4 regions of the Shigella sp. SIG6 genome follow, and region 4 is predicted to be linked to each of the others. Evidence: predicted binding sites of a transcription regulator. Region 4 holds the regulator's gene; each other region holds the start of a gene.

Region 1 (2,206 bases), on a different contig from region 4:
GCAGGGCGTTAATCTCGGATTTATGGACGCCGCAGAGCTGATTGCTGAACTGAAACGGTTGCATCGTCAGGGTAAAGACATCGGGCAGTACATTTACCTGCGCCGCTATGAACGTAGCCGCAAGCACAGCGCGGCGCTGATGCTGGCTGGTATGCAGGGTTTTCGCGATCTCTTTTCCGGCGCTAATCCGGCGAAAAAACTGCTGCGTGATATTGGTTTGAAACTGGCCGACACGCTTCCTGGCGTTAAGCCGCAACTTATCCGCCAGGCAATGGGATTAAACGATTTGCCTGAATGGCTGCGTTAAAAATTTCTCCTCTGTTGTTTATTTGATACCCATCACACTTTCATCTCCCGGTTTTTTCGCCGGGAGATTTTCCTCATTTGAAATAAACTAATTTCACCTCCGTTTTCGCATTATATTTTCTAATGCCATGATTTTTTGATTTAGTGTTTTTTGACATTTTTTTAGCTCTTAATATTGTCTTATTCAAATTGACTTTCTCATCACATCATCTTTGTATAGAAATTGGTGTATTTTTTGGTTTTTTATTCTGTCGCGATTTTTGCATTTTTTAACCATAAGCTAATGTGATGATCAATTTTACCTTATGGTTAACAGTCTGTTTCGGTGGTAAGTTCAGGCAAAAGAGAACGATTGCGTTGGGGACCGGGAGTGGCTCCGATGCTGGGTTTTGTGGTGATAATTTCACCATGAAAAAGTTGTCAGCCCCGCTTATTCAATGAGGACAAGATGGCACAACAGACTCCTTTGTACGAACAACACACGCTTTGCGGCGCTCGCATGGTGGATTTCCACGGCTGGATGATGCCGCTGCATTACGGTTCGCAAATCGACGAACATCATGCGGTACGTACCGATGCCGGAATGTTTGATGTGTCGCATATGACCATCGTCGATCTCCGCGGCAGCCGCACCCGGGAGTTTCTGCGTTATCTGCTGGCGAACGATGTGGCGAAGCTCACCAAAAGCGGCAAAGCCCTTTACTCGGGGATGTTGAATGCCTCTGGCGGTGTGATAGATGATCTCATCGTCTACTACTTTACTGAAGATTTCTTCCGCCTCGTTGTTAACTCCGCCACCCGCGAAAAAGACCTCTCCTGGATTACCCAACACGCTGAACCTTTCGGCATCGAAATTACCGTTCGTGATGACCTTTCCATGATTGCCGTGCAAGGGCCGAATGCTCAGGCAAAAGCTGCCACACTGTTTAATGATGCTCAGCTTCAGGCGGTGGAAGGGATGAAACCGTTCTTTGGCGTGCAGGTGGGCGATCTGTTTATTGCCACCACTGGTTATACCGGTGAAGCGGGCTATGAAATTGCGCTGCCCAATGAAAAAGCGGCCGATTTCTGGCGTGCGCTGGTGGAAGCGGGCGTTAAGCCCTGCGGTCTGGGGGCGCGTGACACGCTGCGTCTGGAAGCGGGCATGAATCTTTATGGTCAGGAGATGGACGAAACTATTTCTCCTTTAGCCGCCAACATGGGCTGGACTATCGCCTGGGAACCGACAGATCGTGACTTTATCGGTCGTGAAGCCCTGGAAGTGCAGCGTGAGCATGGTACAGAAAAACTGGTTGGTCTGGTGATGACCGAAAAAGGCGTGCTGCGTAATGAACTGCCGGTACGCTTTACCGATGCGCAGGGCAACCAGCATGAAGGCATTATCACCAGCGGTACTTTCTCCCCGACGCTGGGTTACAGCATTGCGCTGGCGCGCGTGCCGGAAGGTATTGGCGAAACGGCGATTGTGCAAATTCGCAACCGTGAAATGCCGGTTAAAGTGACAAAACCTGTTTTTGTGCGTAACGGCAAAGCCGTCGCGTGATTTACTTTTTTGGAGATTGATTGATGAGCAACGTACCAGCAGAACTGAAATACAGCAAAGAACACGAATGGCTGCGTAAAGAAGCCGACGGCACTTACACCGTTGGTATTACCGAACATGCTCAGGAGCTGTTAGGCGATATGGTGTTTGTTGACCTGCCGGAAGTGGGCGCAACGGTTAGCGCGGGCGATGACTGCGCGGTTGCCGAATCGGTAAAAGCGGCGTCAGACATTTATGCGCCAGTAAGCGGTGAAATCGTGGCGGTAAACGACGCACTGAGCGATTCCCCGGAACTGGTGAACAGCGAACCGTATGCAGGCGGCTGGATCTTTAAAATCAAAGCCAGCGATGAAAGCG
Region 2 (2,206 bases), on a different contig from region 4:
TTTCTACTCCCGCCGCGCGCAAATATTTCGTCGACAAGAAAGAGGCCAGCGCGGGTAATTTTGCCGACCTGCTGGCCCACTCTGACGGTCTGATTAAGAATATCAGCGATGATTTGCGTGCGCTGGACAAACTGATCGTCAAACCGAACGCCGTGAATGGCGAACTTTCGGAAGATGATATTCAGCTATTTCCGCTACTGCGTAATCTGACGCTGGTAGCCGGAATCAACTGGCCAAGCCGCGTTGCTGATTACCGCGATAATATGGCGAAACAGACACAAATCAATTTGTTATCATCAATGGCGATTTAATCCTGACCCGCCGCGGCAGCCTGTATTCGCGGGTTGCCGCCGTTTTCAGTTTTTTCTGCTGGCGAGTTTATCGCTGGTGACACATGCTGCGTTGTGTCAGGATATTGACGCAGATTTCATGTCGAGGACTACCATGAACAAGTTTTTATTTGCCGCTGCATTGATCGTCAGTGGCCTGCTCGTTGGCTGTAATCAACTCACCCAATACACCATCACCGAACAAGAAATTAACCAGTCGCTTGCGAAACATAATAATTTCTCAAAAGATATCGGTTTACCCGGCGTGGCTGACGCCCATATTGTTCTGACAAACTTGACCAGCCAAATTGGTCGCGAAGAGCCGAATAAGGTTACCCTAACCGGAGACGCCAATCTGGACATGAACTCCCTGTTCGGTAGTCAGAAAGCGACCATGAAACTGAAGCTGAAAGCGCTGCCCGTGTTTGATAAAGAAAAAGGTGCGATCTTCCTGAAAGAGATGGAAGTGGTCGATGCGACGGTACAACCGGAAAAAATGCAAACGGTGATGCAAACGTTGCTTCCCTATTTGAACCAGGCATTACGCAATTACTTTAACCAGCAACCTGCTTACATCCTGCGCGAAGATGGCAGTCAGGGCGAAGCAATGGCGAAAAAACTGGCGAAAGGCATTGAAGTGAAGCCAGGCGAAATTGTCATTCCGTTTACGGATTAATGACGAGGGCGCATTCGCGCCCTTTATTTTTCGTGCAAAGGAAAACGTTTCCGCTTATCCTTTGTGTCCGGCAAAAACATCCCTTCAGCCGGAGCATAGAGATTAATGACTGCACCATCCCAGGTATTAAAGATCCGCCGCCCAGACGACTGGCACCTTCACCTCCGCGATGGCGACATGTTAAAAACTGTCGTGCCGTATACCAGCGAAATTTATGGACGGGCTATCGTAATGCCCAATCTGGCTCCGCCCGTGACCACAGTTGAGGCTGCCGTGGCGTATCGCCAACGTATTCTTGACGCCGTACCTGCCGGGCACGATTTCACCCCATTGATGACCTGTTATTTAACAGATTCGCTGGATCCTAATGAGCTGGAGCGCGGATTTAATGAAGGCGTGTTCACCGCTGCAAAACTTTACCCGGCAAACGCAACCACTAACTCCAGCCACGGCGTGACGTCAATTGACGCAATCATGCCGGTACTTGAGCGCATGGAAAAAATCGGTATGCCGCTACTGGTGCATGGTGAAGTGACACATGCAGATATCGACATTTTTGATCGTGAAGCGCGCTTTATAGAAAGCGTGATGGAACCTCTGCGCCAGCGCCTGACTGCGCTGAAAGTCGTTTTTGAGCACATCACCACCAAAGATGCTGCCGACTATGTCCGTGACGGAAATGAACGGCTGGCTGCCACCATCACTCCGCAGCATCTGATGTTTAACCGCAACCATATGCTGGTTGGTGGCGTACGTCCGCACCTGTATTGTTTACCCATCCTCAAACGCAATATTCACCAACAGGCATTGCGTGAACTGGTCGCCAGCGGTTTTAATCGAGTATTCCTCGGTACGGATTCTGCGCCACATGCACGTCATCGCAAAGAGAGCAGTTGCGGCTGCGCGGGCTGCTTCAACGCCCCAACCGCGCTGGGCAGTTACGCTACCGTCTTTGAAGAGATGAATGCTCTGCAGCACTTTGAAGCATTCTGTTCTGTAAACGGCCCGCAGTTCTATGGCTTGCCGGTCAACGACACATTCATCGAACTGGTACGTGAAGAGCAACAGGTTGCTGAAAGCATCGCACTGACTGATGACACCCTGGTGCCATTCCTCGCCGGGGAAACGGTACGCTGGTCCGTTAAACAATAAAAATCGTAGCTTCCTGTTGTCATTAGGTTATTTTACCTGTATAAATAAC
Region 3 (2,206 bases), on a different contig from region 4:
CGCCGGAGTACCTACACGAATACCGGAGGTCACAAACGGGCTCTTCGGATCGTTCGGTACGCTGTTTTTGTTGACGGTGATGTTAGCACGGCCCAGAGCGGCGTCTGCTTCTTTACCGGTCAGGTTTTTATCAACCAGATCAACCAGGAACAGGTGGTTATCAGTGCCGCCGGAAACCACTTTGTAGCCGCGCTCGAGGAACACTTCTACCATCGCTTTAGCGTTTTTCGCGACCTGCTGCTGGTAAGTTTTGAACTCAGGCTCCATCGCTTCTTTCAGAGCAACCGCTTTACCGGCGATTACGTGCATCAACGGACCGCCCTGACCACCAGGGAAAACGGCAGAGTTCAGTTTTTTGTACAGCTCTTCGCTACCACCTTTCGCCAGGATCAGGCCGCCGCGCGGACCCGCCAGGGTTTTGTGAGTGGTGGTAGTAACAACGTGAGCATGAGGAACCGGGTTCGGGTAGACGCCAGCAGCAACCAGGCCCGCAACGTGCGCCATATCAACGAACAGATAAGCACCGATGCTGTCAGCGATTTCACGCATTTTCGCCCAGTCAACCACGCCGGAATATGCAGAGAAACCACCGATAATCATTTTCGGCTTGTGTTCTTTGGCTTGTTTTTCCAGATCGGCGTAATCGATATGACCGGTAGCATCGATACCGTAAGGAACGATGTTGTACAGTTTACCGGAGAAGTTAACCGGAGAACCGTGAGTCAGGTGACCGCCATGCGCCAGGTTCATACCCAGAACGGTATCACCTGGTTCCAGCAGCGCGGTGTAGACCGCAAAGTTAGCCTGGGAGCCGGAGTGCGGCTGGACGTTAGCGTAGTCAGCGCCGAACAGTTCTTTCGCACGATCGATCGCCAGTTGTTCAACGATATCAACATACTCGCAACCGCCGTAGTAGCGTTTGCCCGGATAACCTTCAGCATATTTGTTGGTCAGCTGAGAACCCTGCGCCTGCATTACGCGCGGGCTGGTGTAGTTTTCGGAGGCGATCAGTTCGATGTGCTCTTCCTGACGTACTTTTTCCTGCTCCATAGCCTGCCACAGTTCGGCATCATAATCGGCAATGTTCATTTCACGCTTTAACATCCGCATCTCCTGACTCAGCTAACAATAAAATTTTTGGCCTTTATAGGCGGTCCTGTTGGACAACGGCGAACAGTATAACCGAATCATTGTGCGATAACAGGTCTTGACAAAGGAATTTACGCAAACGATTACCTTCAGGCTACGCAAGGCTTTGGAGAATAAAGAGCTTGCAACCGGAAACGGATTTCTTTTCAGGTTTGTGATGCAAATTTTTCACTTCATCACATTCTTTCTGAAAAACACCAAAGAACCATTTACATTGCAGGGCTATTTTTTATAAGATGCATTTGAGATACATCAATTAAGATGCAAAAAAGGAAGACCATATGCTTGACGCTCAAACCATCGCTACAGTAAAAGCCACCATCCCTTTACTGGTGGAAACGGGGCCAAAGTTAACCGCCCATTTCTACGACCGTATGTTTACTCATAACCCAGAACTCAAAGAAATTTTTAACATGAGTAACCAGCGTAATGGCGATCAACGTGAAGCCCTGTTTAACGCTATTGCCGCCTACGCCAGTAATATTGAAAACCTGCCTGCGCTGCTGCCAGCAGTAGAAAAAATCGCGCAGAAGCACACCAGCTTCCAGATCAAACCGGAACAGTACAACATCGTCGGTGAACACCTGTTGGCAACGCTGGACGAAATGTTCAGCCCGGGGCAGGAAGTGCTGGACGCGTGGGGTAAAGCCTATGGTGTACTGGCTAATGTATTTATCAATCGCGAGGCGGAAATCTATAACGAAAACGCCAGCAAAGCCGGTGGTTGGGAAGGTACTCGCGATTTCCGCATTGTGGCTAAAACACCGCGCAGCGCGCTTATCACCAGCTTCGAACTGGAGCCGGTCGACGGTGGCGCAGTGGCAGAATACCGTCCGGGGCAATATCTCGGCGTCTGGCTGAAGCCGGAAGGTTTCCCGCATCAGGAAATTCGTCAGTACTCTTTGACTCGCAAACCGGATGGCAAAGGCTATCGTATCGCGGTGAAACGCGAAGAGGGTGGGCTGGTATCCAACTGGTTGCACAATCACGCCAATGTTGGCGATGTCGTGAAACTGGTCGCTCCGGCAGGTGATTTCTTTATGGCTGTCGCAGATGA
Region 4 (2,206 bases):
CAGCGGGAATCGAGACATCCACACCGCGCGCAATGACGGGCAACAAGCCCATTGGCGAGAACTCCGTTGTCCCGATACCAAACGCGCCAATCGCCAGCGCCAGCGCCAGCAACGGATAGTTAATTTTCATGCCTTATCTCCACCTCTTCGCGTCATTACGCGATATTAATTAAAGTGGCGAAAGCATGACAGCAATCACAAAAAAATGAAAATAACAAAAAGAGAAAACACTTTTGCCATTTTGCTAACAAACAGGAAGGAGATGCGAGGGAGAACGCGCTCCCTCGAGAGGAAATCAGTGCAGCGCGGCAGTCAAACCCACGGCTACGATCAAACCGAGGACGATAATCGTTGTTACCAGTGAAAATTTAAGGTCGGTGCTCATCAAGTTTTCTCCTTTTTTATTACCACACAAAAAGTGATATTACGCATTTTTACACACTGTGATGAAAAAATCTCCCGTCATTTATAATGATAAGTGTTTTTACCACTTCCCCTTTTCGTCAAGATCGGCCAAAATTCCACGCTTACACTATTTGCGTACTGGCCATTGACCCCTTCCTGACGCTCCGTGTCGTTTTTCCGGCGTACCGCAACACTTTTGTTGTGCGTAAGGTGTGTAAAGGCAAACGTTTACCTTGCGATTTTGCAGGAGCTGAAGTTAGGGTCTGGAGTGAAATGGAATGGCAACAATAAAAGATGTAGCGAAACGAGCAAACGTTTCCACTACAACTGTGTCACACGTGATCAACAAAACACGTTTCGTCGCTGAAGAAACGCGCAACGCCGTGTGGGCAGCGATTAAAGAATTACACTACTCCCCTAGCGCGGTGGCGCGTAGCCTGAAGGTTAACCACACCAAGTCTATCGGTTTGCTGGCGACCAGCAGCGAAGCGGCCTATTTTGCCGAGATCATTGAAGCAGTTGAAAAAAATTGCTTCCAGAAAGGTTACACCCTGATTCTGGGTAATGCGTGGAACAATCTTGAGAAACAGCGGGCTTATCTGTCGATGATGGCGCAAAAACGCGTCGATGGTCTGCTGGTGATGTGTTCTGAGTACCCAGAGCCGTTGCTGGCGATGCTGGAAGAGTATCGCCATATCCCAATGGTGGTGATGGACTGGGGTGAAGCAAAAGCTGACTTCACCGATGCGGTCATTGATAACGCGTTCGAAGGCGGCTACATGGCCGGGCGTTATCTGATTGAACGCGGTCACCGCGAAATCGGCGTCATCCCCGGCCCGCTGGAACGTAACACCGGCGCAGGCCGCCTTGCCGGTTTTATGAAGGCGATGGAAGAAGCGATGATCAAGGTGCCGGAAAGCTGGATTGTGCAGGGTGACTTTGAACCTGAATCCGGTTATCGCGCCATGCAGCAAATCCTGTCGCAGCCGCATCGCCCTACTGCCGTCTTCTGTGGTGGCGATATCATGGCAATGGGCGCACTTTGTGCTGCTGATGAAATGGGCCTGCGCGTCCCGCAGGATGTTTCGCTGATCGGTTATGATAACGTGCGCAACGCGCGCTATTTTACGCCGGCGCTGACCACGATCCATCAGCCAAAAGATTCGCTGGGTGAAACAGCGTTCAACATGCTGTTGGATCGTATCGTCAACAAACGTGAAGAACCGCAGTCCATTGAAGTGCATCCGCGTTTGATTGAACGCCGCTCCGTGGCTGACGGCCCGTTCCGCGACTATCGTCGTTAATCACCCGTTGCGGGAGTCTCTTCCGGCTCCCGCAGCCACTCCTTATTCAGCGTCTCACTATCGCCGAGATACTCAAGCAGCCAGGTTAACGCAGGCGACATATCATTTTGCTGCCATGTCAGACAACATGCCGAATCCGGGAAGGGGTTTTCCAGTTCAAGTGCTACCCACTTCCCCTCATTAAGCCACGGTTTGGCGAAATGTGTTGGCACCATCCCTATGCATAATCCTGCCGAGATACAGGTTGCCGATGATTCCCAGTCAGGTACGACAAGTCTTTTTTGGTTATCCAGCAACCAGGTAATACGTTTAGGTAGCGTTCGCGAGGTGTCTTCGCGCACCAACGACGGCCAGTTGCGCAACGTATCATCACTGAACGGGCCATCCATCAACGCCAGCGGGTGGTGACTGGCAACAACGCAACTCCAGCTTAGCATCCCCATATCCCGGAAGGCATAACGACCGCCTACCGGAATCGCGCGTGTTGCGCCAATTGC

What was found. The regulator PurR, encoded in region 4, represses purine synthesis genes. The targets are predictions, from matches to a motif close to CANGCAAACGTTTGCNTG.
Region 1: gcvT (glycine cleavage system aminomethyltransferase GcvT) is a predicted target of PurR. The motif match lies at 648-665, and genes of this name have one in related genera.
Region 2: pyrC (dihydroorotase) is a predicted target of PurR. The motif match lies at 1,043-1,060, and genes of this name have one in related genera.
Region 3: glyA (serine hydroxymethyltransferase) is a predicted target of PurR. The motif match lies at 1,222-1,239, and genes of this name have one in related genera.

Annotation. Positions count from the first base shown of each region.
Region 1 is NZ_JBQZXC010000016.1:28,851-31,056, forward strand. It holds gene ubiI (FAD-dependent 2-octaprenylphenol hydroxylase) at 1-307, shown strand, start outside; gene ACUU1M_RS04790 (hypothetical protein) at 381-464, opposite strand; gene gcvT (glycine cleavage system aminomethyltransferase GcvT) at 755-1,849, shown strand; gene gcvH (glycine cleavage system protein GcvH) at 1,873-2,206, shown strand, end outside.
Region 2 is NZ_JBQZXC010000002.1:87,514-89,719, forward strand. It holds gene grxB (glutaredoxin 2) at 1-311, shown strand, start outside; gene ACUU1M_RS00970 (lipoprotein) at 445-1,005, shown strand; gene pyrC (dihydroorotase) at 1,111-2,157, shown strand.
Region 3 is NZ_JBQZXC010000062.1:13,894-16,099, reverse strand. It holds gene glyA (serine hydroxymethyltransferase) at 1-1,104, opposite strand, end outside; gene hmpA (NO-inducible flavohemoprotein) at 1,431-2,206, shown strand, end outside.
Region 4 is NZ_JBQZXC010000001.1:51,984-54,189, reverse strand. It holds gene ACUU1M_RS00270 (MFS transporter) at 1-130, opposite strand, end outside; gene cydH (cytochrome bd-I accessory subunit CydH) at 296-385, opposite strand; gene purR (HTH-type transcriptional repressor PurR) at 684-1,709, shown strand; gene punR (DNA-binding transcriptional activator PunR) at 1,706-2,206, opposite strand, start outside.